Regions from separate parts of the Embleya sp. NPDC055664 genome, predicted to be linked through region 2. Evidence: predicted binding sites of a transcription regulator. Region 2 holds the regulator's gene; the other holds the start of a gene.

Region 1 (17,813 bases), on a different contig from region 2:
CACAGGTCGTCGCGACCGCGCACGGTCAGCCAGTAGCGCAGGCCGGACGTGGTGCGCACGACCAGGTCCTTGCCGTGGTACGTGGTCAGGTCCTGGCCGCGCCAGACGTACTCCCACTCCGCGGCCTCGTGGCCCCGGTAGTCGATGGCCTGCAGGAGCAGCCGCTCGTAGTCCTCGCCGTCCAGCCGCTCCCGGCCGCCGACGCTGCCGTGCTCGCGGTGCGCGACCGACTCCTCGGGGGCCATCACGATGCCCCGGTCGACGGTGACGGTGACCGAGATCAGCCGGTCCGGGTCGGTCACCGTCAGCCCGCTCTGGCTGTCCGTACAGGTCCAGCCCTCCGGCACGGGCAGCGCGAAGCCCAGATCGGTGCGGCGCCGCCGGCGCAGTCGCGGTATCACCTTGTTGTCCACGAGCGGGCCGACCACCAGGCAGCCGCCGATCAGCGCGCCGACGATGATCGGATTCGGATTGATCTTCGCCACCTCCAGCGCGCCGCCGGCGATCACCCCGAGCAACATCGCGATCGGCACCGACCGGGGGATCCGCCGGTGCGGCAACACCAGCCACACGCTCAGCGCCAGCGCGAGCAGCACGATCGTGTACATCCCGGTCCAGTTGCCGAACGCGGCCAGCCAGCGCGCGCCGGCGGCGGTGGCGATGCCGACCGAGGTCAGGATGGTCGTCCAGTGCCGGAACCACCAGCGCGGCCAGCGCCGGTAGCGGGCCCGGAACGCGCCGCCCTCGCGGGGCAGGCGCACGTTGGTGAAGGTCTCGTCCAGGCTCCCCCGGGCGCCGCCCCGGCTGCCCGCGCCCGCCCGGGCCGGCGGACGCGGCGTGCCCGGCGCCCGCGGCGTGCCGGGGCGCAGCGGCGTGCCCGGGCGCAGCGGGGTGTGCGAATGGCCGGTCACCCGCACACCGTGCCGCCGCACCGCGCCGGGCCGGGTCCGGTCCGGCACAAAACGCTCGGAGGTCGATCCGCCGGCCGCGGTCGGCATGCGCTCGACGATCTCCAGGAGCAACTCGCGCACCTGGGTCACCGAGCCGCGCCGGGCCGGGTCCTTGACCAGCAGCGCCTTCAGTACCGGGGTCAGCGGGCCGGCCAAAAAGATCTCCGGGAAGCGGCCCGCGGCCACCGCGGCGAGGGTGGCCGCGTGGGTGTTGCGGCGAAACGCCGGTCGGCCCTCGACCGCCTCGAACAACGTCGCGCCGAGCGACCACAGGTCGGCGGGCGGCCCGGGCGGCTCGCCCGCGATCTGCTCCGGCGCCAGGTATTCGGGCGAGCCGACCATCGCGCCGGCCTGGGTGAGCGTGGCGCTGTCCTCGACCGAGGCGACCCCGAAGTCGGTGAGCACCACCCGGCCGTTGCGGGCCAAGAGCACGTTGGCGGGCTTGACGTCGCGGTGCAGCACGCCGACCTCGTGCGCGGCCTCCAGCGCGGCGAGCAGGCGCAGGCCCAATTCGGCGACCTGCTCGGGCGGGATCGGCCCCTCCTTGTCCAACTCCTGGGCCAGGGAGAGCCCGCGGACCAGTTCCATCACGATCCAGGGCCGCTCGTCCTGCTCGGCAACGTCGAAGATGGTCACCACGTTCGGGTGGTCGATCCGGGCCGCCGCCCGCGCCTCGCGCAACATCCGCGCGCTCAGCGTGCCGCGCTCGTCGTCGTCCTCGTAGCGGGGCAGCCGCATCTCCTTGACCGCCACGTCGCGATCCAACATGGTGTCCACCGCCCGCCACACGGTGCCCATCCCGCCCCGGCCCAGGTGATCACCCAGGCGGTATCGCCCCGCCAGCAGACGCTCGGGCGCTTCCGGGTCGGTCAAGTCTCTCGCTCCCCATACAGCCGCGGCCCCGCCGCGCGATCGGGTGGTTGCCTTCCCATACTCCTGTCCGGCGGCGCGCGGGGTCCACCGGTTCGCGGACGAACCTCGCCGACGACACCTGACCGGCCTATCGATGGAACGTGACGACGCCCGGGAAGGTGCCCACGACACTCCGGATCAACCGCCGGGATCGGGTGCCGCCGCCGGGCCGCGGCCGGAGACGATGTCCTCCGCCCCGAGCCGCATCGCGTCCGCCGTGTGATCGTCCATCTGCTCCTGCGAGGACCGCTCCGCCTCGATCCGCTTCAGGTAGTAGTCCACCTCCCGCCGCGACCGCTCCTCCTCCCATCCCAGCACCCGGGCCATCAAGGCGCCGCAGGCCCGGGCCGCCCGCGCACCCCGGTCGAACGTCTCGATCGACACCCGGGTGCGGCGATCCAGCACGTCGCCCAGGTGCAACGCGCCCTCGTGGGTGCACGCGTACACCACCTCGGCGGCCAGGTAGTCGTCCGCGCCGTCCAGCGGATACGCCAACTCCGGCTCCGCCGCGATCAGCGCCAGCGGCTCCTCGATCAGCGACCCGTACCGGTTCAACAGGTGCTCCACCCGGGCCACGTGCAGGCCGGTGCGCGCCGCCGTCGAGGCCCGCGCGTTCCACAGCGCCCGATACCCCTCCGCGCCCACCAGCGGCACCGTCGCGGTGCAACTCGGCGGCACCTTGCGATCCAGGCCGTGCACCGCGGCGTCCACCGCGTCCGCGGCCATCACCCGATACGTCGTGTACTTGCCACCCGCGACCACCACCAGGCCGGGCACCGGGTGCGCCACGGTGTGCTCGCGGGACAACTGCGAGGTGGCGTCCGACTCGCCCGCGAGCAGCGGACGCAGGCCCGCGTACACCCCCTCGACGTCCTCGCGGGTGAGCGGCACCGCGAGCACCTCGTTGACGTGGTCGAGCAGATACTCGATGTCCGCCCGACTCGCCGCGGGATGCACCTTGTCCAGATCCCAGCGGGTGTCGGTGGTGCCCACGATCCAGTGCCGGCCCCACGGGATCACGAACAGCACGCTCTTCTCGGTGCGCAGGATCAGCCCGGTCGAGGAGTGGATCCGATCCCTGGGCACCACCAGGTGGATGCCCTTGGAGGCGCGCACGTGGAACTGTCCGCGCTCGCCGACCATGGCCTGGGTCTCGTCCGTCCACACCCCGGTCGCGTTGACCACCTGCCCGGCCCGCACGTCGTACGTCGCGCCGGTCTCCACGTCGCGCACGTGCACCCCGACCACTCGCTCACCCTCGCGCAGGAAGCCGGTCACCGCCGCCCGCGAGGCCACGTGTGCGCCGTAGCCGGCCGCGGTGCGCACCAGGGTCATCGTGTATCGCGCGTCGTCCACCTGCGCGTCGTGGTACTGCACCGCACCCACCAGCGCGTCCTTGCGCAACGCCGGTGCCAGGCGCAGCGCCTGACGCCGCGTCAGCTGCCGATGCCGGGGCAGCCCCGGGTCCCGGCCGGCCGACATCGCCATCGTGTCGTAGAGCGTCACCCCGGCGGTGACGTAGGGCCGCTCCCAGCCGCGGTGGCGCAGCGGGTACAGGAACGGCACCGGCTTGACCAGGTGCGGCGCCAGCGTGCGCAGCAGCAGCCCGCGCTCGCGCAGCGCCTCACGCACCAGCGCGAAGTCCAGCATCTCCAGATAGCGCAGCCCGCCGTGGATCAGCTTGCTGGAGCGGCTGGAGGTGCCCGACGCCCAGTCGCGCGCCTCCACCAGACCCACCGACAGACCCCGGGTGACCGCGTCCAGGGCGGTGCCCGCGCCGACCACGCCGCCGCCCACCACGACGATGTCCAGTTCGCGCTCGGCCATCCGCCGCAGCGCCCGCGCGCGCTCCGCGGGCCCCATCGCCGTGGTCCGCATCCGCCACCTCCGACCTCGATCATCACGCAACGGACCACACGGACGGCGACGACGCGCCCCTCCTGCGTGTACCCATTGCCCCGCCGCCCGGACCCCGCATGCGCCGCACGACCCGCGCGCACCCCGCGGACGAGGTGCCCGAGCACCGCCCGCGAGCCACCCTTGAACCGCCCGGAAACGACGAACGGCCCCGAACACCAGGGTGTTCGGGGCCGGACGGGGGTTCGGGTCAGTGCGCGGGCGAGACCGTGACCTCGACCTGCTGGAACTTCTTCAGCTCCGAGTAGCCCGTGGTGGCCATCGCCCGACGCAGCGCGCCGAACAGGTTCATCGAACCGTCGGACACGTGCGAGGGGCCGAGCAGAATCTCCTCCAGGGTGCCCACCGCGCCCAGGTTCATCCGCCGGCCGCGCGGCAGTTCGGGGTGGTGCGCCTCCGAACCCCAGTGGTGGCCAGCGCCGGGGGCATCGCTCGCCCGGGCCAGCGCAGAGCCGATCATCACCGCGTCCGCACCGCACGCCACCGCCTTGGCGATGTCGCCGCTGCGGCCCACGCTGCCGTCGGCGACCACGTGCACGTAGCGGCCGCCCGACTCGTCGAGGTAGTCCCGCCGCGCCTCGGCCACGTCGGCCACCGCGGTCGCCATCGGCACCGCGACGCCGAGCACGCCGCGCGTGGTGTGCGCCGCGCCGCCGCCGAAGCCGACCAGGACGCCGGCCGCACCCGCCCGCATCAGGTGCAGCGCGCCCTGGTAGGTCGCGCACCCGCCGACGATCACCGGCACGTCGAGGTCGTAGATGAACTGCTTGAGGTTCAGCGGTTCGGCCCGACCGGACACGTGCTCCGCCGAGACGGTGGTGCCGCGGATGACGAACACGTCGACACCGGCGTCGATCACGGCCTTGTGGTACTGCGCGGTGCGCTGCGGCGACAGTGCCGCGGCGGTGACCACGCCCGAGTCGCGGATCTGCTTGATCCGCGCGCCGATCAGCTCCTCCTTGATCGGCTCGGCGTAGATCTCCTGCATCCGCCGGGTCGCCGCGTCCTCGTCGAGCGCGCCGATCTCCTCGATCAGCGGCGTCGGGTCCTCGTAGCGGGTCCACAACCCTTCGAGGTTGAGCACGCCGAGGCCGCCCATCCGGCCGACCTCGATCGCGGTCTGCGGCGACACGACGCTGTCCATCGGCGCGGTCAGGAACGGCAGCTCGAACCGGTACGCGTCGATCTGCCACGCGATCGAGACCTCTTCGGGGTCCCGGGTCCGCCGGCTGGGGACGATGGCGACGTCGTCGAAGTGATAGGCACGCCGGCCACGCTTGCCCCGGCCGATTTCGACCTCAGTCACGTTGCGCCTCTCCTGCTGGAATCGGTGGCTGGGAAAATCCCCGTATCCCAGGGTACGGGGCGAGTACGCAGGCGAGGGGCCCCGCCCGGCGTACGGACGGGGCCCCTCGGTGTAGTACGGATACCACGGCGCCCGCTAGCGCGAGTGGTAGTTCGGCGCTTCCTGCGTCATGTGGATGTCGTGCGGGTGCGACTCCTTGAGCCCGGCCGAGGTGATCCGCACGAAGCGGCCCTTGTCCTGGAGCTCGGCCACGGTCGCGGCGCCGGCGTAGCCCATCGACGCGCGCAGGCCGCCGATCAGCTGGTGCGCAACCGCGGACAGCGGGCCACGGTAGGGCACCTGGCCCTCGATGCCCTCGGGGACGAGCTTGTCCTCGGAGAGCACGTCGTCCTGGAAGTAGCGGTCCTTGGAGAAGGACTTGGCCTGGCCGCGCGACTGCATCGCGCCCAGTGAGCCCATGCCCCGGTAGGACTTGAACTGCTTGCCGTTGATGAAGATCAGGTCGCCGGGGCTCTCCTCGCAACCCGCGAGCAGGCTGCCCAGCATCACCGTGTCCGCGCCCGCCGCGATCGCCTTGGCGATGTCGCCGGAGTACTGCAGGCCACCGTCGCCGATCACCGGCACGCCCGCCGCCCGCGCCGCCTGCGCCGCCTCGTAGATCGCGGTGACCTGGGGCGCGCCGACGCCGGCGATCACCCGGGTGGTGCAGATCGAGCCGGGGCCCACGCCGACCTTGACGCCGTCCACGCCCGCGTCGATCAGCGCTTGGGCGCCGTCGCGGGTGGCCACGTTGCCGCCGATGACGTCGACCTTGGTGTTCGCCTTGACCTTGGCGATCATCTCCAGCACGTTGCGCGAGTGGCCGTGCGCGCTGTCCACCACGATGAAGTCGACGCCCGCCTCGACCAGCGCCTGGGCGCGGCGGTAGCTGTCGTCGCCGGTGCCGATCGCGGCGCCGACCACGAGCCGACCGTCGGCGTCCTTGGTCGCGTTCGGATACTGCTCGCTCTTGACGAAGTCCTTGACCGTGATCAGGCCGTGCAGCTTGCCGGCGTCGTCGATCAGCGGCAGCTTTTCCACCTTGTGCCGGCGCAGCAGCTCCATCGCCTGGTCGCCGGTGGTGCCGACCTTGCCGGTGACCAGCGGCATCGGGGTCATGATGTCGCGCACACGGCGCGAGTGGTCGACCTCGAAGCGCAGGTCGCGGTTGGTGACGATGCCGAGCAGTCGGCCCTTGTCGTCGGTGACCGGGACACCGCTGATCCGGAACCGCGCGCACAGCGCGTCGACTTCCTGCAGCGTGGCGTCGGCGCCGATGGTGATCGGGTCGAGCACCATGCCGGCCTCGGACCGCTTGACCGTGTCCGCCTGCGCGGCCTGGTCCTCCACCGACAGGTTGCGGTGCAGCACACCGACACCGCCCTGGCGGGCCATGGCGATCGCCATCCGCGCCTCGGTGACGGTGTCCATCGCCGACGACAGCAGCGGGATGCGGACGCGGATGTTGCGGGTGACCCGGGCGGAGGTGTCCACCTCGCTCGGCACGACGTCGGACGCGCCCGGCAGCAGCAGGACATCGTCGTACGTCAGCCCGAGCATCGCGAACTTCTCGGGTACGCCGTCGGCCGTGAGACTCATGACACCTTCCGAAGGTATTCCGATGGACCGCTCCGCCGGCCCCGCGAGGAACGGGGTCCCCGGGTAGCCGGGTAGGACGAGAACGCGCTCTCGGCAAGCGGATGGGTGGGTTGAGGGTTCATGCTACTGGCCCCGCGCGGTGCTTCGAGCCCGCTTGCCGACGGTGAGCACAACGGCACACTCGACCCCGACCATTCCCGGCCGGAATCGGCACCGGCCTCAGCACCGGTCCGGCACCACTCGACGGCGGTTCGCGGCGGTGCCGTCCACCTCGGCGAGCAGCGCGTCGAACAAGCCGACGATCCGGTCCTGGACGGGGAGCGGGCGCCGCCGGCGCAGCTGCTCCACGAGTTCGTCGTCCTGGCGCAGCAGACCCAGGTCGGCGGTGCCGGATCGGCCGCCGAACCGCACACCACCGCCGCTCACGCGGTCTTCTCCTCGCCCGCCAACGCCCGCAGGCGGGTCAACGCGCGATGTTGGGCGACCCGCACCGCGCCGGGCGACATGCCCATCGCCCGCCCGGTCTCCTCGGCGGACAACCCGACCGCGACCCGCAACACGAGCAGTTCGCGCAGGTTGTCGGGCAGCCTGCCGAGCAGGGCGCGCGCGTGTGCGGCGTCGCTGCGCCGCACCACTTGGTCCTCGGGCCCGGGGTGGTCGTCCACCGCCTCGGGCAGATCGCAGGTGGGCACCGCGCCGCGCATCGCGGCACGCTGCACGTCGACCACCTTGTGTGCCGCGATACCGAACACGAACGCCTCGAACGGGCGCCCCTCGTCGCGATATCGCGGCAGCGCGGAGAGCACCGCCAGGCACACCTCCTGCGCGGCGTCGTCGGCCGCGTGCTCGGCGCCGGAGACCCGGCCGAGCCGGGCCCGGCAGTAGCGCAACACCAGTGGTCGGACGTAGGCGAGCAGTTCGTCGGTCGCCTGCACATCCCCCTGGACCGCGCGGACCACGACGGCACGCATGCCGTCGTCGGCGTGCGCGTGTGCTTCGTACGACTCGTCCGGCATTCGCTCGGGGGTCCCACCCATGCCATTCAGTATGCAGGGATCGACGACCGAATCACGGCCATGCCGACCCGGGGGACTCATCCGGCCCCCCGGGCAACGGCATTCACCGCACGGACCCTCGCCCGTCGGGGGCCGTCGGCACCCGCCTCATCGCACAAGTCCCCACCGACCGTGGTCGCCCGGACGAACCCCCGGGCCCTCGCGGTCGGGGAGGTCCTCGCGGACGTTCGTCATCGCACGAGTCCCCACCGAAATCCCAGCGCGACCGCGTGCGCCCGGTCGGACGCGCCCAGCTTCTTGAACAGGCGTCGGGCGTGGGTCTTGACCGTGTCCTCCGACAGGAACAGCTCGCGCCCGATCTCGGCGTTGCTGCGCCCGTGGCTCATGCCCTCGAGCACCTGGATCTCACGTGCCGTCAGGGTCGGCGCCACGCCCATGTCGGGCGAGCGCAACCGCCGGGGCGCCAGCCGCCACGTCGGGTCGGCAAGCGCCTGGGAGACGGTCGCGCGCAATTCCGCGCGCGACGCGTCCTTGTGCAGATATCCCCGAGCCCCGGCGGCGACCGCGAGGGCCACCCCGTCCAGGTCCTCGGCCATCGTCAGCATGATCACCCGTGCGCCGGGGTCGCCGGCCAGGAGGCGGCGCACCGCCTCGACGCCGCCGAGCCCGGGCATCCGCACGTCCATGAGGACGAGGTCGGACCGCTCCGCGCCCCAGCGCCGCAGTACCTCCTCGCCACTCGTGGCCGTCGTCACCCTCTCGACGCCGGGGACCGTGGCCACCGCCCGCCGCAGGGTCTCCCGAACCAGCGGGGAATCGTCGCAGACCAGGACGGTCGTCATCGCCGGCCTCCGCAGTGGATCCGCGTCACGTTGAGCCTCCACGCCTGTACGTACCGTTTCCTTTGCGGCGGCCCCGAGGGTCGGTGGCTCGGGATCCAGCCCCGACCGCCCTCGTCGCCAACCGCTTCACCCACCCCAACGAGCATCACTCGAAAGGGTTACGGGGGGAGTTCCGCTCCGCCGCCACCACAACGAGGCGACCGTCCCGAAGGACACGCAAGGGTGAAGCCCGGCCGACCCACCCCACCCGGCAGCCGCCCCGCACACCCCCACTCCCCACTGCCCGAACCCCCGAACGCCCCTCCACCCACACCACACCCATTCGCACCACATCATCACGATTCACCCGATACCCCCGCCGCAGACCCCACCCTGGGTAATTTTTTCGGGATTCGATGCATAAGTGGGAATTAGGATTGGAACTGATCATTTCGTGACACAGTCGCACCTACTTCTGATCGCTTGATCACGACTGTTCTGCACGGTCCGCACCAGAGGTGGCATCCCTGCTCACCGATCACTCGTACGCGATAAGCAGAGGGACGAGTCATGGCTGATTTCTCGCGACTCCCCGGCCCCAACGCCGATCTGTGGGACTGGCAGCTGTCGGCAGCCTGTCGCGGAGTCGACAGCGCACTGTTCTTCCATCCCGAAGGCGAGCGAGGCGCCGCCAGGGTCGCCCGGGAGGCTTCGGCCAAGGAAGTCTGCATGCGGTGCCCGGTCCGTCGCCAGTGCGCCACGCACGCGCTCAAGGTGCGCGAGCCGTATGGCGTATGGGGCGGGCTCACCGAGGACGAACGGGTCGAACTCGACAGCGACCGCCGGCACGGGGTCGCCGCGGAACGGGCGGCCGCGGCGAGCGGCGCGCGTCCGTGACGCCCCGACCTCCACGATCTCCCACGCATCGACCCCCACGGGCGTCCACGCCTCGCCTCCCGCACCCATGGCGGAGCCCGACAACACCATCGTGAAACGTTCGGCGGCCCGCCCCCAAGCCAGGAGGCGGGCCGCCGAACGTCGACACGGGCGGGTCGCGCGACACGTGTCGGCACGGGACGTGAGGGAGGGTTCGGCCCGTTATTGGAAGGCGGACACGTCCATCTCCCACACCTTCGGCCAGTCCTTGCCCCGGAAGGAGGCGTCGGTGCCGCCGTCGCAGAAGACCACGGAGCCGACGAAGAAGCTCGACTCACCGCCGAGCAGGAACGCCACCAGCGCGGCGATCTCCTCGGGCCGGCCGCCGCGACCGGCCGGGATGGTGTTCAGGAACATCTCCATGCCCTCGGCGGTCAGCGGGTCGGTGCGCCCCTCGGCCGTCATCGGGGTCTCGATCAGGCCCGGCGCGATGGCGTTGAGCCGGATACCGTCGGCGATGTACTCGGCGCACCGGGTGCGGGCGTACCAGGCGAGCGCCGCCTTGGTCGCGGGGTAGGCCTGCAGCGCCGCGAACTCGCCGAACGCCTCGGCGGCCGCGCTCGCCCCCGCCTCGTCCCCGGACAGGCACAAGTCGGCCACCTCGACCGGCCAGTTCGGCTGCGCCGTCGTGGAGTTCGAGCTGATCAGCACGACCGAGGCGCCGTCGCCTGCGGCGAGCAGCGGACGCAGCCCCTCCAGGAGCACGATCGCGCCGAAGTAGTTCACCGACACCAGCAGGCCGCCCGACCGACCGGTGGCCGCGGCCAGGCCCGCGAACGGCACGAAGCCGTCGAGCACGCCGCCGGACAGCTCGGTGACCCGCGTGATCGCCTCGGCCCGACCCGCGGCCGTGCCCAGGTCCACGGTGACGTCGGCGTCGCGCAGATCGACGCCGATCACCCGGTGCCCGTCCGCCTCCAGCCGGGCCTTGGTCGCGGCGCCCAGGCCGGAGGCCGCGCCGGTGATCGCGTAGGTACCCATGTGTCTCCTTCGTGCTGCTCGACGGGATCGGCCGCACCCGGCGGCTGACGGTCCGTCAGTTATCGGGCTCGGGGCACTCTCGCAGATCGGGCCGGCGGCGAAAAGGCCGACGGGCCCGACCGCGGGGATGCGGTCGGGCCCGTCGGGGACGTGCGGGGTGGAACCGGTGCGCGGGGAGCCCGGGCACGCGGAACCGATGCGCGTGGAACTAGTGCGCGTGGCCGTGGCCGCCGTGGCTGTGCCCGGCGGGCTCTTCCTCGGCCGGCTTCTCGACGACCAGGGTCTCGGTCGTGAGCAGCAGCGACGCGATCGACGCGGCGTTCTGCAGCGCGGAGCGGGTCACCTTGACCGGGTCGATGACGCCCGAGTCGACCAGGTTGCCGTACTCGCCGGTCGCGGCGTTGAAGCCGTGCCCGACACCGAGCTCCTGCACCTTGTTGACGATCACGTAGCCCTCGAGGCCCGCGTTCTCGGCGATCCAGCGCAGCGGCTCGACCACGGCGCGACGCACGACCGCGACACCGGTCGCGATGTCGCCGGTCTGGCCCAGGTTCTCCGCGAGCACCGAGGCCGCGTGCACCAGGGCGGTGCCGCCGCCGGCGACGATGCCCTCCTCGATGGCCGCGCGGGTCGCGGAGACCGCGTCCTCGAGACGGTGCTTCTTCTCCTTGAGCTCGACCTCGGTGGCCGCGCCCACGCGGATCACGCACACGCCGCCGGCCAGCTTCGCGAGCCGCTCCTGCAGCTTCTCGCGGTCCCAGTCGGAGTCCGTGGACTCGATCTCACGCTTGATCTGCTTGACCCGGTCGGCGATCGCGGCACCGTCGCCGGCGCCGTCCACCAGGGTGGTGGCGTCCTTGGTGATGGTGATGCGACGGGCGCTGCCCAGCACCTCCAGGCCGACCTGGTCGAGCTTGAGGCCGACCTCGGGGGCGATGACCTGACCGCCGGTCAGGATCGCCATGTCCTCCAGCATCGCCTTGCGGCGGTCGCCGAAGCCCGGGGCCTTGACCGCGACCGCGTTGAAGGTGCCGCGGATCTTGTTCACGACCAGGGTGGACAGCGCCTCGCCGTCCACGTCCTCGGCCACGATCAGCAGCGGCTTCGACGCGCCGGCCTGGATGATCTTCTCCAGCAGCGGCAGCAGCTCGGCGATGGCCGAGATCTTGCCCTGGTGGATCAGGATGTACGGGTCGTCGAGGACGGCCTCCATACGCTCCTGGTCGGTGACCATGTACGGCGACAGGTAGCCCTTGTCGAACTGAAGGCCCTCGGCGAACTCCAGCTCCAGACCCATGGTCTGGGACTCCTCGACGGTGATCACACCGTCCTTGCCGACCTTGTCCATGGCCTCGGCGATCAGCTCGCCGATCTGCTTGTCCTGGGCGGACAGCGCGGCGACGGCGGCGATGTCCTCCTTGCCGTCGATCGCGCGGGCGGTGCCGAGCAGCTGCTCGGACACGGCGGCGACGGCCAGGTCGATGCCCTTCTTCAGGTCCATCGGGGCCGCGCCGGCGGCCACGTTGCGCAGACCCTCGCGCACCAGCGCCTGGGCGAGCACCGTCGCGGTGGTGGTGCCGTCACCCGCGATGTCGTTGGTCTTGGTCGCGACCTCCTTGGCGAGCTGCGCGCCAAGGTTCTCGTACGCGTCCTCGAGCTCCACCTCACGGGCGATGGTCACGCCGTCGTTGGTGATGGTCGGGGCACCGAACTTCTTGTCGATCACGACGTTGCGGCCCTTGGGGCCGAGCGTGACCTTGACGGTGTCGGCCAGCGCGTTGACGCCGCGCTCCAGCGACCGCCGGGCCTTCTCGTCGAACTGGAGGATCTTCGCCATGAGGGTCTTCGTCCTTAAAGGTTGCTTTTCGACGTCGTACAACCGACTCCGCCCCGGGTCCACCGGCCGCGAGGGCAGGGCGATCCGGGGCGGGGTCGTCGAACCGTCACCGGTTCCGGCGCGTCAGCGCGATGTCACTTCTCGATGATCGCGAGCACGTCGCGGGCCGAGAGAACGAGGTATTCCTCGCCGTTGTACTTCACCTCGGTGCCGCCGTACTTGCTGTACAGCACGGTGTCACCGACGGCGACGTCGAGCGGCAGACGCTGACCGTCCTCGAAACGACCCGGGCCCACGGCCAGGACGACGCCCTCCTGGGGCTTCTCCTTGGCGGTGTCCGGGATCACGAGACCCGACGCGGTGGTCTGCTCGGCCTCAAGCGTCTGAACCACGATGCGGTCCTCGAGCGGCTTGATGGCAACCTTGGTGTTGGCGGTCGTCACGATGCGACCTCCCCCTTCGGAGATCTCACGGAAAAATGTCTGTCGGCGAATGGGACAGATCCGTCGTCGCGGGTGCCGGACCTGCTCGTATCGCACTGGCACACTCATGGGGAGAGTGCCAGCACAGACACTAGGTGGCGGTTAGCACTCCGTCAACCAGAGTGCCAGATTCAGCGCGTCGCGAGCGTTCTTCATACCGATGGGCCACGGATCGATGGGGCCGGCTTCATGCCGATGGGCCACGGATCGAGGGGGCCGGCTTCATGCCGATGGGCCACGGATCGAGGGGGGCCGGGCGCTCGGCGAGAATGGCCGGGTGCACACCGACGCCATCGAAGCCCTCACCGCGCTGCGGACCGACGAGGGCCGCGCCCTGCTCGACCTGCTGGCCGAACACGACGCCGCGGACGAGTTGTCGCTGGCCACCCGGTTGCGTCGGGAACATCCGCCGGAGTTGATCGCCGCCGCGCTCACCCAGTCCCGGTTGCGGCAGCGTGGCCGGGCCAAGTTCGGGGCGGACGCGGACCGGATGTTCTTCACGGCCAACGGCCTGGAGCAGTCCACCCGGACCTCGGTGGCCGACCACCGGGCCGTCCGGCTGGCCGCGGCCGGCGTCCGCCGGGCGATCGACCTGTGCTGCGGCATCGGCGGCGACGCGCTCGCGCTGGCCCGCGCCGGGATCGCGGTGCACGCGGTCGACCTCGATCCGCCGACCTGCGCGGTGGCGCGGGCCAATGCGGAGGCGCTGGGCCTGGCCGACCTGATCACGGTCGAGTGCGCGGACGCGACCGCGGTGGATCCGTCCGGCTACGACGCGGCGTTGATCGACCCGGCCCGGCGCACCGCCCGCGGCCGCACCTTCGACCCCGAGTCGTACGCGCCGCCCTTCTCGTTCCTGACCACCCTCGCCGCCCGCGTCCCCGCCGGCGCGGCCAAGGTCGCCCCCGGCATCCCACACGAGATCGTGCCCGCCGGCATGGAGGCGGAGTGGGTCTCCGACCGCGGCGACGTCAAGGAGGCGGTGTTGTGGTGGGGCGGGCTCGCCCGGGCCGGCCTGCGTGCCACCCTGCTGCCCGGCGGCGCCGAGCTGACCTCGGGGGTCGTCCGGCAGGCGCCGGTGGGCCCGATGCGCCGCTACCTCTACGAGCCGGACGGCGCGGTGATCCGGGCCCATCTGGTGTCCGAGGTCGGCGAGTTGGTGGACGGCAACCTGGTGGACGAGACGATCGCCTACCTGACCTCGGACCGGCTGGTGCACACCGCGTTCGCGAGCGTGTACGAGATCACCGACGTGTTGCCGTTCAACCTCAAGCGGCTCAAGGCCCTGCTGCGCGAGCGCGGCGTCGGCACCCTGACGGTCAAGAAGCGCGGCTCGGCGGTCGAGCCGGAGGAGGTCCGCCGCCGGGTCCGCCCCACCGGCCCGAACGCGGCCACGGTGCTGCTGACCCGGGTGGCGGGCGCGCCCACGATGCTGATCGGTCACCCGGTGTCCGGCAGCGGGTGACCGGGGCCGAGGCGGTCCTCAGCCGATGTAGTCCTCCAGGCGCGCGATCGTGAAGCCCTGGGCCTGGATCTTGCGCAGCATGTTGCCGAACATCTCGGTCATCGTGGTGCCCTTGAGCTCACCGGGGCCGCGGAAGTGGGCCAGGATGATGTCGCCCGGGTGCAGCTTCTTCTCCCCCACGTACTGCATGTCGTTGATCTGCATCGACTCCTGCCACTTGACGATCGCGCCGATCCCGCCGCAACCGCCGGCCACCGTCTGCGTGGTCGCGTTCCAGTTGCCGTAGGGCGGGCGGAACAACGTCGGGCGTTTGCCGTACAGCTCGCCGAGCCGGTCCTGTTGGCCACAGATCTGGTGCTTTTGCGCGTCGGCGCCCAGGGTCTTCAGGTCGGGGTGGGAGAGCGTGTGGTTCTGCACGGTGGCGCCGAGGTCCTGGAGCTTGCGGAAGTATTCCGGGTCCTGGCGCACGTAGGTGTCGTTGAGGAACATCGCCACCGGGATGCGCAGGTCCCGCATCATGTCCAGGAACTTGGGATCCTTCTCCGCGCCGTCGTCGATCGTGATGAACACGATCTTCTCCTGCGTGGGGATCTTCTCCACCACCGGCGGCTTGGGCCCGCCCCCCTTGATCGGCTTGTCCGCGGGCGGGGCCGGCGGCGCGGCGAACGGCTTCAGGTTCCACTTCGCGGCGAGCGTGGCGGGGTCGGCGCCGGGGGTGTCCGGCTTGGCCGCGGGCGCCGGTTTGGCGGCTGCGGTCGAGGTGCCGCCGGAGGGTGCCCGGGTCGCCTTCACCGACGACGTGCCGTCGGATCCGCCGCCGCAGCCGGTCAGCGCGAGCAGCAGTACGCCGGCCAGGCCGACGCCGACCGAGGCGAATACGCCTCGCCGCTTTTGTACCGTTCCATGCACCACTGTCGCCGGCCCTTCCGTCGCCTGGACCGTTCGCCCGATCCACCCGCGCCCACGCTACGCGGCGCGGCGGCCTGTCACGGTCCGGACAAGCCCTGTTCAAGGGACTGTCGAAGGACTGTTGAGCGGCCGATGCGCTGGGCACACTCCCGGCAAGGCCAATGGCACGTGCGGCGGCACGCCGCCATCAGCCAAGGCACTCGACCCGCGTCCGGCTTGCGAATGGCCTCCTCGTCGGACGCGGGTCGAGTGTTGCGCCGACTCGGGCGGGGCGGGGGCAGGGGCGGCGCCGGGGCCTCAGGGGCCGACGCTGAGCCGTTCGAAGTTCCAGGTGTGCGGCGGCCTGGCGACCAGGGCGGCCGGCGGCTCGGGCAGCGCCACCGGCGGGCCGGTCCACAGCGCGATCACCACCACGCGGTCCCCGTCGGGTGCGTCCGGGGCGGCGAACACCTCGATCCGCTCCAGGCCGGGCGCGCCGGCCACGACGGGCAGCGCCACCTCGTGCACCCACGCGGCCAGCGCCGCACCGTCGCCGGACTCGGTCCTGGCCTCCCACATCGCCGCGATCGCCACGGTCAGGACACCGCCTGCGAGATCGTGACCGGCATCGACGAGTCGGCCGGGATGGACAACGTGGAGGGGGCCCGGTCGCGAGCGACCATCTCGGCGCCCAGCGCGGCGACCATCGCGCCGTTGTCGGTGCACAGGCCCGGCCGCGGCACGCGCAGCACGATCCCCGCCGCGTCGCAGCGCTCCTGCGCCAGCGCCCGCAGGCGGGTGTTGGCGGACACGCCACCGCCCATCATCAGGTGCCCGACGCCGTTCTCCTTGCAGGCCCGGATGGCCTTGCGGGTCAGCACGTCGACCACCGCCTCCTGGAAGGAGGCCGCCACGTCCGCCACCGGCACGCTCTCCCCGGCCCGCTGCCGGGCCTCGACCCAGCGCGCGACCGAGGTCTTGAGGCCGGAGAAGGAGAAGTCGAACGGCGCGTCGCGCGGACCGGTCAGCCCGCGCGGGAAGGCGATCGCGGCGCGGTCGCCCTCGCGTGCCCACCGGTCGATCACCGGTCCGCCCGGGAAGCCGAGTCCGAGCACGCGCGCGACCTTGTCGAACGCCTCGCCCGCCGCGTCGTCGATGGTCGACCCCAGCGGGCGCACATCGGAGGTGATGTCGGGCACGAGCAGCAGCGAGGAGTGCCCGCCGGAGACCAGCAACGCCATGCACGGCTCGGGCAGTTTGCCGTGCTCCAGCTGGTCAACGCACACGTGCGAGGCCAGGTGGTTGACGCCGTACAGCGGCTTGTCGAGGGCGACCGAGTAGCCCTTGGCCGCGGCGACGCCGACCAGCAGCGCGCCCGCCAGGCCCGGTCCCGAGGTGACCGCGATCGCGTCGATGTCGCGCATCGTGACACCCGCGTCGGCGAGCGCGCGCCGCACCGTCGGCACCATCGCCTCCAGGTGCGCGCGGCTGGCGACCTCGGGCACCACACCGCCGAACCGGGCGTGTTCGTCGACGCTGGAGGCGACCGCGTCGGCAAGCAGCGTGGTGCCGCGCACGATGCCGATGCCGGTCTCGTCGCACGAGGTCTCGATGCCCAGGACGAGTGGTTCGTCAGCCACCGGTGGCCGTTCCTTCCCGACGTTCCTTCAAATCGCAGCGCATCACCAACGCGTCCACGTTGGCGGGCTGGTAGTAGCCCCGGCGCACGCCGATCCCCTTGAAGCCGAAGCGCTCGTACAGCGCCTGCGCGCGGGCGTTGTCCACCCGCACCTCGAGCAGTACGTCCCGGCAGTCGCGTGCCACCGCCAGGTCGAGCAGTTCGGTCAACAGCAGCGCGCCCAGGCCCGTGCCCCAACGATCGCGGCGCACCCCGATGGTCTGCACGTCGCCCTCGTCGCCGATCACCGCGAGCCCGGCGTATCCCGCCAGGGCGCCGGTCTCGTCCTCGGCGACCACGTAGTGCCGCATCTCCGGTTCCGACAACTCGGACCAGAACATCCCCGCCGACCACGCGTCCTCGGCGAACAACTCGTGCTCGAGTCGCATCACGGCCTCGATGTCCCACCACCGCATCCGCCGCAGGCGAGACCCGAATTCCATGCCGGAAGTCTAGAGCCTGCCCGGTGTGGCCCGGCCGGGCTACGCCCCGGGCGGGGGCCCCGCGGGGGTGACGGCCTTGTAGCCGGCGGGGACCTGGGCGTCGGGGCGGCGCAGGTAGAGGGGCTCCGGCGGGAGCAGGTCGAGGCCGGCGGTCAGGCGTTCGACGGCGAACGCCGCTAGCGCGGCGGCGTCCGGGTGTTCGGGGCCGCGCACGTCCGCGAACGAGTCCGGGTACAGCGCGGCGCCCGCGCCGACGGCGGGCAGCGCGGTGACGCTCGCGGCCAGGTCGCCGGCGCGGTCCACCGACGGTCCCTCGACGCGCGTGTGGGCGTCGTCGTACCGCGCCCAGTAGACCTCCTTGCGGCGCGCGTCGGTCGCGGCCGTGAACGGCCCGGCGACCGTGGCCTCGCGCCCGGCCGCGTACGCGAGCGCGTCCAGGGTGCATACGCCGTGCACGGGGATGCCGAGCGCGTCGCCCAGCGCGAGCGCGGTCACGATGCCCACCCGCAGGCCGGTGTACGGCCCGGGGCCGACGCCGACCGC
Region 2 (10,219 bases):
CATGGTGCCGTTGGCGGGGTCGTAGATGCCCGCCTGCTGAGCCTCGGTCACCAGCGCGTTCTCGTCCATCGGGATGCCGGTGAGCTTCTCCAGGATCATGCCCTGGGAGACCACCGCGCAGCTGGTGTTGCCGGCCTGCTGGTGCCAGTACTTGGCGTCGCCGACCGGGTCGCCGGTGCCATGGAACTGCTCCGGAGCCCAGTCCGGCGCGTGGTAGGTCCAGTTGCCCTGGTCGTCGTAGACCGCGCCCCATGAAGCGGGCGTCGCCTCGGCGTAGGTGCTCGGGTCGTACGAGGCCGGGTCGGCGTACGGGTCGGTGCCGTAGGGGTCGCCGTACGGATCGCCGTACGGGTCGCTGCCGTACGGGTCGCCGTAGGGATCCGTGAACGGGTCGCCGTACGGGTCCAGGTACGGGTTGTTGACCTGGTCGTCGTGCCACTGCTGACTGGGCGTGGGCTGGTTGCCGTCGGTCGGGTCGAACGCCTTCGGGTCCCACGCGTCGACCTTGCCGTCGCCGTCGCTGTCCGCCTGGAACGGGTCGTAGTTGGGGTCGTGCAGCGGGTCGAAGTTGGGATCCGTGTACGGAAGGGTGGAGTTCGGGTAGGTGCCGATGGATCCGCCGTTCGCGTCGGTCTCCCACAGTGGTGCCGCCCCGACGCTTCCCCCGTCGGCGGTGTCCACTGTGTCGATGGTGTCGTCGGAGACCACCGCGAACAGGTCGTCGTCGTGCGTGTAGTCGCTCATCTGCCGAAATCCCCCCGGTGCGTGAGGCGTTCGCGTTGGCTGTTCACCGTGGCGCGACGCCGTTCCGTCTGCCTGTCCGCGTCCTGCAACAGGTTTCTGCGAGCCGCGAGAATATCCTCACGGCGTTGATGTTCGGCCACCAGTTCGGCGACCGTCGCCTCGTAGGTGGCCCGGTAGCGGTCCACGTGTTGCGAGACGTCCTGCGAGTAGTGCGTGGTGGCCGTGCGCACGGCCTCGTCGATCTGTCCGGACAAACCGTCCGCGACGGTTCGCAGTGTCTGATGCATTTCGGTGCGCGCGTGGTTCCGCAGGGCCGTCATGTCGGTGGATGACAACGAACCGGCCACTTTGGCAATGAATCCGCCGAATCCGATCCGTCCGGGAGGGGCGCCCTGGGAGCCGTTGCGGGTGCCGCCGAACCACTGGTCCAGAGCGCCGCCGATCCGCGCGCCCGGGGTTTTGGGCGCGGTCGGGTCGAGTCGGACGGCCCGGATCTGCTGGGTCACCCCTGTGACGGAGTTCTCGTACGCCCGCATCGCCGCGTCCGCGAGTTGATGCCCGGTCAGCACCGTGACCGCCTCCGATCCGGCCGGTCGGGCCACCGCGCCGAGGCGGGCGTAGGCGGCGGCGAACGCGGTGTCGGCGGCGGCGCGCGCGGTCTCGGCCGCGGTCGACAGTGCGCCGGTGACCGCCTGTTGCACGATGTCGCCGATCCGGGGCAGGCCGCGCCGGATCAGTTCGGGGGCCTGTTCGGCGAGCACCGCGCGCAGTTCGTCGGGGGTGTTCGCGCGCTCCAGGGCCCGATCGATCTCGTCCCGGGTGTAGCCCCACCACTGCGGGGCCATGCCGCCGACCGCCTGCTGGGCGCGCTGGGCGCCGGCGCCGAGCAGGCGCGCGGTCTCGCCGTGTTGGGCTCGGACGAAGGCGGCCATGTCGGCGATCCGCGCCTCGGCCAGCTCCGCCTCCTCGGCGTCGAGCCGCTGTTCGGCCAGCGTCACCTCGCGGCGCAACTCGTCGAGCAGGTCCTCGAGGAGTCGCAGCAGGTGGTCGGAGACCGCGACGATGCGCTGGCGCTGCATCAGGTCGCGCAGCCGGGCCAAGGTGCGCGGAAACTCCTCCGCCCAGTGCTCCTGTTCGGGGCCGCGCAGCGGCCGTCCGGTGGCCAGTCGCACCACCGGTTCGGCGGCGACCGGTTCCAGGACCGGGTCGGGCACACCGAGCATCCGGGCGAACCGCTGTCGGACGTGGGCGAGCAGATCGTCCCGTTCGTCCTCGTCGATGTGATCCATCTTGGTGACGAGGATGATGCAGCGGCGCAATTGCCCCGGATCGAGCGCATCGGTGAGGAATTCGGTCAGCGACACCGGCGACGGCGACGTGGACGCGGTCAGTACTGCCGCCACGTCGGCGACGTCGCGCATCACCGCGCGCGTGATCTCCGTGTGACCTGCCCGAGCGTTGGTTCCGGGCGTGTCGATGATCACCAGGCCGTCGCGCAGCGCCGGCGCGGGGTGGCGGACCTCCAGGCTCTGCACCCGCGGGGCGATTGCCTCGTCGGCGGTGAGCAGGCGCAGGATGCCGGCGGTGTCCTCGGGGATCGGGGTGTCCGGCGCGAGGTGCGCGAGCATCCGGCCGAGCGGGCTGTCCGCCCCGGTGTAGCGCCCGGAGGGGTACACGTAGCGGATCCCGTGGCCGGTGAATCGCACCTCGACGGAGAACTCCTCCCCGTGGGTGATCCTGGTCGCGGCGCCGGTGGTCGGCAATGCCGAGGTGGGCAGCAGGTCGTCGGCCAGCAGCGCGTTGACGAAGGTGCTCTTGCCGGCCGAGAACTCGCCGATCACCGCGAGGTAGTAGCGGTCGTCCCGGAGCCGGGTCTCGATCTCGCGGATGCGGGCGGTCAGTTCCCCGAGCCGTTCCTGGTCGCCGACGATGCGGCGGACCATCGCCAGTGCGAAGTCGAGATGGTCGGAGGTCTCGGTGAGTGCCTCGACCACCTCGCGTCGCCTCGCCCGATCCCCGGCGATGCCCTGTGAATCCACCACCGCGCGCCCCCTCTCGACGGTGCCCTCCCCGATGTACGGGCGATCCTGTCACGCGGGCGGGAATCCCGTCTCGATCTGTGGACGGTGCATTTGGTGCGGCCGTCTGCACTCCTGTGCCCCTTGTGTGACGCCCGTCCGGATGATGCGATAAAGGCGTCGAGGCGATCCCTCGCAGCTGATTTCCGTTGCCGTGGCCCCCGACCCGATCGGTCTGAAAGGCATGAAAACGGCGCATACTGGTTGCGTGGGTGCCGCGACTTGTCCGGCGAGTCGATTCCGATGCGATCAGGAGATGGCATGTTCGAGGAGGCCCAGTATCTGGCCCCGGTCACCCGTAGGGCCGACGGCGGAGTCGAGGTCGAGCTGTCCCGCAGCCACCCGGGGTTCGCGGACGAGGTATACCGCGAACGCCGGAACCGGATCGCGGCGCTGGCGCTGGACCACCACCGCGGCGACCCGATCCCGGAGGTCGAGTACACCGACGAGGAGCACGAGGTCTGGCGCCTGGTCTCCCGCGAGTTGTCCGCCTCGCACGCGGAGTACGCGGTCGCCGACTACCTGGACGGCGCCGCGCGCCTGAAGCTGCCGACCGAGCGGATCCCCCAGTTGGAGGAGGTCAGCGAGGCGCTGCAGCCGCTCACCGGCTTTCGCTACCTGCCCGCGGCCGGCCTGGTTCCGCTGCGCGACTTCTACGGGTCGCTGGCCGACTCCTACTTCCACTCCACGCAGTACATCCGCCACCACAGCGTGCCGCTGTACACCCCCGAGCCGGACGTCGTGCACGAGGTGATCGGCCACGCCAACATGCTCGCCTCGGACCGCTTCGCGGCGCTGTACCGGGTCGCGGGCGAGGCGGCCCGCCGGGTGGAGAGCCGCGAGGCGCTGGAGTTCGTTTCCAAGGTCTTCTGGTTCACCCTCGAATTCGGCGTCATGCACGAGGGCGGCGCGCTCAAGGCCTACGGCGCCGGGATCCTGTCCTCCTACGGCGAGATCCGCGAGTTCCGCACGGTCGACATCCGCGACTTGGACCTGGTCGCGATGGGCACGATGCAATACGACATCACGCACTACCAGGACATCCTGTACGCCGCCCACTCGATGACCCAGTTGGAAGAGGTCGTCGGCACCTTCTGGGCGGACTGCACCGACGACTCCATCGCCGCCCTGTCGGCCTCGGCGAAGGCCCCGTAACGCCGCTTCACGTAGTCGTTCACCCGTGCGGGTGACCGGAACGGAAACGTTCGGTCACCCGCACGACGCGTCCCTATGCTCGCCTCGACTACGGAAGGGGTTGAGAATGTCTGTCATGGCACACGAGATCCCCGCGCAGGAAGACGTCATGCTCGACGGCTTCCTGGCGTTGGACACCCCCTTGGGCTTCCGCGCCGAGTTCATCGAGGGGGACATCGTCGTGACACCACCGCCGATGGGGAATCACGAGCGCATCATCAGTGCCGTGGTTCGCCAGATCCTCAGCGGATCGGCCGTGCCGATGGATTTCTCCGGCGGCAAGGGATTGGTGGTGGCCACCGGTGGGGGACTCGCCCGCAACCACGTCATCCCGGACGGCACGTTCGCGCCCGAGGACCTGGACCTGTTCCTGGACGCCGAATCGTGGATGCCGTGCGCCGGGGTTGCCCTGGTCCTGGAGGTGACGTCGTATCGCGCCGGTTTCGATCGTGAACAGAAACGACGGGCCTATGCCCGCAGCGGCATTCCGCTGTACCTGCTGGTGGATCGAGAGCAGAGCAAGGTCACGCTCTTCCTGACGCCGAAGGGTGACGACTACCTGGAGGGTCACACCGGTCCCTTCGGTAAGCAGATCGATCTTCCAGCGCCGTTCTCGATGACGTTGAGCACCAGCAGATTCGTCTGACGAACCATGGGCTCGGGCGTCACCGTTCGAGTGGCGCCGTGTCGAAGCCGACGGGTTGTTCGGCGCGCCCGGGCGGATGCCCTACACCCGGCGGACGAAGACCCGGCCGAAGTCGCCGCCCGTGGCCAGGAGGGTGCCGTCGGCGGAGAAGGCCAGGCGGCGGACGCGTTGTTCGTCGTGGCCGGGGAGGGCGACGGCGTCGCGCTCGCGCAGATCCGCGTCGTACACGCGCAGGGCGCTCGTACGATGACCGCCCACCGCGATCCGCCGGCCGTCCGGCGAGTAGGCCCACGCGTAACAGGTCGCCCAACCGTTCGGGTGGTGCGGATCGGCGAGGTGCCAGGCCGGCTCGCCGGTGTCGATCGAGATCGCGAACGGCCCGTGCACCCGGCCCCGGTTGACCAGGAGCAACGTCTCGCTCGGATCGAAGCCGAGGTCGCCGATCTCCCACTCCAGCGGCACCCGCGCGACCGGGCGGCCGGCCTCCACGTCCCACACCTCGACCTCGTTGGTCGGATCGGCGCTCGCGTCGCGGTGCCCGTACACCAGCCCGCGACTGACCCGCCACACCGCGAGCAACCGACCCGAGGGGGACAGCGCGGCGCCCCGGCACTCGGTGGTCGGCGATCGGGTGGACACCTCGCAGACCGGGGCGCCGGCCGCGTCCAGGACCCGCACCCGGTCGTCGGCGTCGAAGACGACCAGGCGCCGCCGGGCCGCGTCCCAGGCCGGCTGCACGGTGTGCGGATTGAACAGGGCGTTCTCGAACTGCCGGTAATCGGCCAGCGGTTCCTCGTGCAGCGTGCCCAGGTCCAGTCGCCGGGTCGAGCCGCCGACGGTGTAGACCACGGCCGATCCGGTCGCGTCGAACAGCGCGGTGTCGATGCCGGTCAGCCGCTCGGCCGCGGGCACCGCGTGCACGGTGCGGCGGACCCCGGTCGCCACGTCCACGAGCCGGATCGCGCCGTCGTAGGCGATCAGCACGGTGCGGCCGTCCGGATGCAGGTCCATGGCCCGGGACGAGGTCTTGTCCGGCGGCATGAACTCCAGCACCACCGGGTCCTCGGCCCCGCCCAGGCGCACGAACCCGGCGCGCATCGCCTTGCCCACCTCCCGGCGCAGCGCGATCACGGCGGCGGCCGGGTCGGCGAAGTCCTTGCGCGTCTCCCGGGCCGCCCCGTCACCCGAGCGGGCGGACCGGACGAACGTGGTGTCGAAGACGCCGAACGTCCGAAACTTCGGTCCGGCCGAGTCCGGCAATACGAGGGTGATCTCTTCCTGCGCCATCGCCGTACGGTAGCGCCGCAGGTCGCGCGGTGAGGGCCGGCCATCGCGTCGACCGGGGCCTCACCCCTCGGGCGGCGCCGTCACGAAGTCGATGAGTTCCTCGACCCGCCCGAGCAGGGCCGGTTCCAGGTCGCGGTACGAGTCCACCGCCGCGAGGATGCGGCGCCAGGCCGCGGGCGGGTTCACCGGCCAGCCGAGGGCCGCGCAGACGCCCTCCTTCCACGGGACACCGCGCGGGACGTCCGGCCAGGCCGCGATGCCGACGGAGGCGGGGCGTACCGCCTGCCAGACGTCGATATAGGGGTGTCCCACCACCAGCACGTGGTCGCCGCTCACCCGGCCCGCGATCCGGCTCTCCTTGGAACCCGGCACCAGGTGGTCGACCAGCACGCCCAGGCGGCGACCCGGGCCCGGCGCGAACTCGCGGATCACGTCCGGGAGATCGTCGACGCCCTCCAGATACTCCACGACCACGCCCTCGATCCGCAGGTCGTCGCCCCACACCCGCTCGACCAACTCGGCGTCGTGGCGGCCCTCGACGTAGATCCGCCCGGCGCGGGCGACCCGGGCCCGGGTGCCCGGTACCGCGATCGAGCCCGACGCGGTGCGCCCCGGGGCACGGGCCGGACCGGGGGCGGTCGGTCGGACCAGGGTGACCACCTCGCCGTCGATCAGGAACCCGCGCGGATCCATCGGGAACACCCGCAGCCGCCCGTGCCGATCCTCCAGCGTGACGGTGAAGCCCTCGGGGGTCTTCTCCACCCGGACCACCGCGCCGCAGAAGCCGGTGGACGCCTCCTCCACCACCAGATCGCGGTCGGCCGCGACCTCCGGGACGGGCTTGTCCTTCTTCCATCCCGGGATCAGCGACTCGGGTCCATAACTGCGCATGACCACGACGCTAGCCGGGTGACGGTACGTCAGTCCGGTACGACGCGCCCGGCGGCCACCTCGGCCAGCCAACGGTTTTGCCGGATCACGAACTCCTCGTCGACCACCGCGCCGTGTCCGGGCAGCCAGACACTGGCGTCCAACGCCCGCACCCGGGCCAGCGAATCGCTCCACTCGGCGGCGAACGCGTCCGAGCCGAAGACCGGCGGCCCGCTCTCCTCCACCATGTCCCCGGCGATCAGCACGCCGCAGTCCGGTACGTGGACGACCACATCGTGGTCGGTGTGTCCACGACCGGGCGCGAACAGCACCACCTCGCGCCCGCCCAGATCCACCGTCACCGGCGTGCCCGTGGACACCGGTCGGGTCGGCGGCACGATCCGCGCCGCGCGCATCAGCTCCGGGTCGAACCCGTGCGCGACGCCGCTCGCCCGACCGGCCTCGGCCCACCGCTCCAGATACCGCGGCAGGTCCGCGTGTCCCCAGATCTCCGCGTCGGGGAAGGCGCGCAGCACCTCGTCGTTGCCGTAGCAGTGGTCGAAGTGACCGTGGGTGTTCACCACCGCGACCACCCGGTCGGGCAATCCGTGCCCGGGCAGTTCGCGGGCCAGCGAGGCCAGGATGTCGGCGGCCTCGTGGTCGTGCGAACCGGTGTCCACGAGCAGGATCCCCTCCCGCCCCGTGACGACCGCCACATTCAGTTCGAGGCCGGGCAACCGACGACGCAGTACGCCCGGCCCGATCGGCTCCCATGTGGCGTGTTTCGGCTGTTCGGCGCGTAGCATGCGTCAACCTTGGCACGGACTCAGGGGTACGGTCCGGATCGGGTGACCCGTACACTGGCACTCGGCGGGACGGAGTGCCAACCAGTGGGACGAACCACCGCCTACGCGACACGGCAACGGGTGGAAGAACGGGTCAGGGAGGTGCGCACCATGCTCGACGATCGGAAACAGGACGTGCTGCGTGCCATCGTGCAGGACTACGTGGCGACCCAGGAGCCGGTCGGCTCCAAGGCGCTCGCGGACCGACACAACCTCGGGGTCTCCCCGGCCACCATTCGCAACGACATGGCCGCGCTGGAGGAGGAGGGCTACATCACGCAGCCCCACACCAGCGCCGGCCGGGTGCCCACCGACAAGGGCTACCGGTTGTTCGTCGACCGCCTTGCGGGCGTCAAGCCGCTGTCCGGCGCCGAGCGCCGGGCGATCCAGACCTTCCTGGCCGGCGCGGTCGACCTGGACGACGTGGTGGGCCGTACGGTCCGGCTGCTCGCGCAGCTGACCCATCAGGTCGCCGTCGTGCAATACCCCTCGCTGACCCGCTCGACGATCCGGCACGTCGAGCTGCTCACCCTCGCGCCCACCCGGGTCATGTTGGTGCTGATCACCAGCACGGGCCGGGTTGAGCAGCGGGTGATGGACACGCCGGGCCCGGTCGGCGAAAACCTGCTCGCCGACGTCCGGGCGCGGCTGAACAGCCGCATCACCGGCAAGCGGTTCGCCGATGTGCCGTTGCTGGTCCAGGATCTCGCCGAGCCGTTCACCGCCGAGGAACGGCCGATCGTGGCGGGCATCCTGGCCACCCTGCTCGACACCCTGGTCGAGCACAAGGAAGAGAAGGTCGTCCTGGCCGGGACGGCCAACCTGACCCGTTTCGGCATGGACTTCCCGAACACGATCCGCCCGGTCCTGGAAGCGCTCGAGGAACACGTCGTATTGCTGCGGCTGTTGGGCGAGGCGACCGACCCGGGCATGGTCGTGCGGATCGGACACGAGAACATGCACGAAGGACTGGCCGCGACCTCGGTGGTCGCCGTCGGATACGGCAGTGGGCAGGAAACACTGGCGAAGCTCGGGGTACTCGGGCCGACCCGGATGGACTACCCCGGAACGATGGGAGCGGTGCGCGCCGTGGCACGGTACGTCGGACAGATCCTCGCGGAGTCGTAGAGTTGGCTACCGATTACTACGAGGTCCTCGGGGTACGGCGCGACGCCACCCCGGAGGAAATCAAGAAGGCCTTCCGCCGGCTCGCTCGGGAGCTGCACCCGGACGTCAATCCGGACCCGAAGACGCAGGACCGGTTCAAGGAGATCAACAACGCCTACGAGGTCCTTTCGGACCCGCAGAAGCGTCAGATGTACGACCTCGGCGGCGACCCGCTGTCCTCCGGGGGCGGCGGGGGCGGTGGTGGCTTCGGCCAGGCCGGCTTCGGGTTCAGCGACATCATGGACGCGTTCTTCGGCCAGGCCAGCCAGCGCGGACCGCGCTCGCGCACGCGCCGCGGCCAGGACGCGATGATCCGGATCGAGATCACCCTCGAAGAGGCCGCGTTCGGCACCACCCGGGAGATCCAGGTGGACACCGCCGTCACGTGCAACACGTGCAACGGCGAGGGCGCGGCCCCGGGCACCACGGCGCAGACCTGCGACATGTGCCGCGGGCGGGGCGAGGTCAGCCAGGTCACCAAGTCGTTCCTGGGCCAGGTCATGACGTCGCGGCCGTGTCCGCAGTGTCAGGGCTTCGGCACCGTGGTCCCGCACCCGTGCCCCGAGTGCGCGGGCGACGGCCGCATCCGCGCGCGGCGCACGCTCACCGTCAAGATCCCGGCGGGCGTGGACAGCGGTACGCGGATCCAGCTCGCGGGCGAGGGCGAGGTCGGCCCCGGCGGCGGCCCGGCGGGCGATCTCTACGTGGAGATCGTCGAGGTCGCGCACGCCACCTTCCAGCGGCGCGGCGACGACCTGCACTGCACGGTCACCATCCCGATGACGGCGGCGTCGCTCGGTACGAAGGTGCCGCTGCAGACGCTGGACGGCACGGAGGAGATCGACATCCGCCCGGGCACCCAGTCGGGCCAGTCGATCCCGCTGCACGGGCGGGGCATCACCCACCTGCGCGGCGGCGGCCGAGGCGACCTGGTCGTGCACGTCGAGGTGCAAACGCCGAACAAGCTCGACCCCGAGCAGGAGGAACTGCTCCGCCGCCTGGCCAAGCTGCGCGGCGAGGAACGCCCGTCGGGACAATTCACGCCGGGCCAACAGGGCCTGTTCTCGCGCCTGAAGGACGCCTTCAACGGCCGGTAGCGGGCGGGCGCGGCGGCGCGTCGTGACGTCGTCCTCAGGCGCCGGACGGGCTGCGATTCGGCCGCGTCCGGCGCCCGATCGCGCCCTCGGGCCGCCTGCGGCGAGCGCCCTCGAACGCCGGACGGGCTGCATCCGACCGCGCCCGACAACGCGAAGCGGTCACCGTACGCCTTGACCGAGTGACGCCGAGGCCGCCCCGAGCCGTGGGCTGAGCCGCCGCCGGCCGGCGTGCGGGGCTCGGGTCGGGTTCGCCGGGCGTGCGTTCCCGGGTGGGCCGGGTCTTTTCGGCGC

Evidence for each region. The regulator HrcA, encoded in region 2, represses chaperone genes, less so after heat shock. The targets are predictions, from matches to a motif close to TTNGCACTCNGNNNNNCNGAGTGCNAA.
Region 1: the regulator HrcA is predicted to act here: its motif matches at 12,899-12,925, upstream of groES (co-chaperone GroES).

Annotation. Positions count from the first base shown of each region.
Region 1 covers NZ_JBSHGZ010000008.1:165,276-183,088, reverse strand. The annotation lists gene ACWGR4_RS17015 (protein kinase domain-containing protein) at 1-1,823, opposite strand, end outside; gene ACWGR4_RS17010 (glycerol-3-phosphate dehydrogenase/oxidase) at 2,001-3,740, opposite strand; gene ACWGR4_RS17005 (GuaB3 family IMP dehydrogenase-related protein) at 3,970-5,085, opposite strand; gene guaB (IMP dehydrogenase) at 5,221-6,723, opposite strand; gene ACWGR4_RS16995 (hypothetical protein) at 6,943-7,149, opposite strand; gene shbA (RNA polymerase sigma factor ShbA) at 7,146-7,739, opposite strand; gene ACWGR4_RS16985 (response regulator transcription factor) at 7,970-8,581, opposite strand; gene ACWGR4_RS16980 (WhiB family transcriptional regulator) at 9,131-9,457, shown strand; gene ACWGR4_RS16975 (SDR family oxidoreductase) at 9,659-10,477, opposite strand; gene groL (chaperonin GroEL) at 10,686-12,314, opposite strand; gene groES (co-chaperone GroES) at 12,449-12,757, opposite strand; gene ACWGR4_RS16960 (class I SAM-dependent methyltransferase) at 13,074-14,261, shown strand; gene ACWGR4_RS16955 (polysaccharide deacetylase family protein) at 14,280-15,173, opposite strand; gene ACWGR4_RS16950 (hypothetical protein) at 15,468-15,743, opposite strand; gene tsaD (tRNA (adenosine(37)-N6)-threonylcarbamoyltransferase complex transferase subunit TsaD) at 15,746-16,789, opposite strand; gene rimI (ribosomal protein S18-alanine N-acetyltransferase) at 16,782-17,270, opposite strand; gene tsaB (tRNA (adenosine(37)-N6)-threonylcarbamoyltransferase complex dimerization subunit type 1 TsaB) at 17,310-17,813, opposite strand, start outside.
Region 2 covers NZ_JBSHGZ010000077.1:1,190-11,408, forward strand. The annotation lists gene ACWGR4_RS47675 (cysteine peptidase family C39 domain-containing protein) at 1-744, opposite strand, end outside; gene ACWGR4_RS47680 (dynamin family protein) at 741-2,786, opposite strand; gene ACWGR4_RS47685 (phenylalanine 4-monooxygenase) at 3,084-3,977, shown strand; gene ACWGR4_RS47690 (Uma2 family endonuclease) at 4,093-4,662, shown strand; gene ACWGR4_RS47695 (WD40 repeat domain-containing protein) at 4,744-5,949, opposite strand; gene ACWGR4_RS47700 (DUF3097 domain-containing protein) at 6,010-6,840, opposite strand; gene ACWGR4_RS47705 (MBL fold metallo-hydrolase) at 6,870-7,625, opposite strand; gene hrcA (heat-inducible transcriptional repressor HrcA) at 7,776-8,792, shown strand; gene dnaJ (molecular chaperone DnaJ) at 8,795-9,928, shown strand.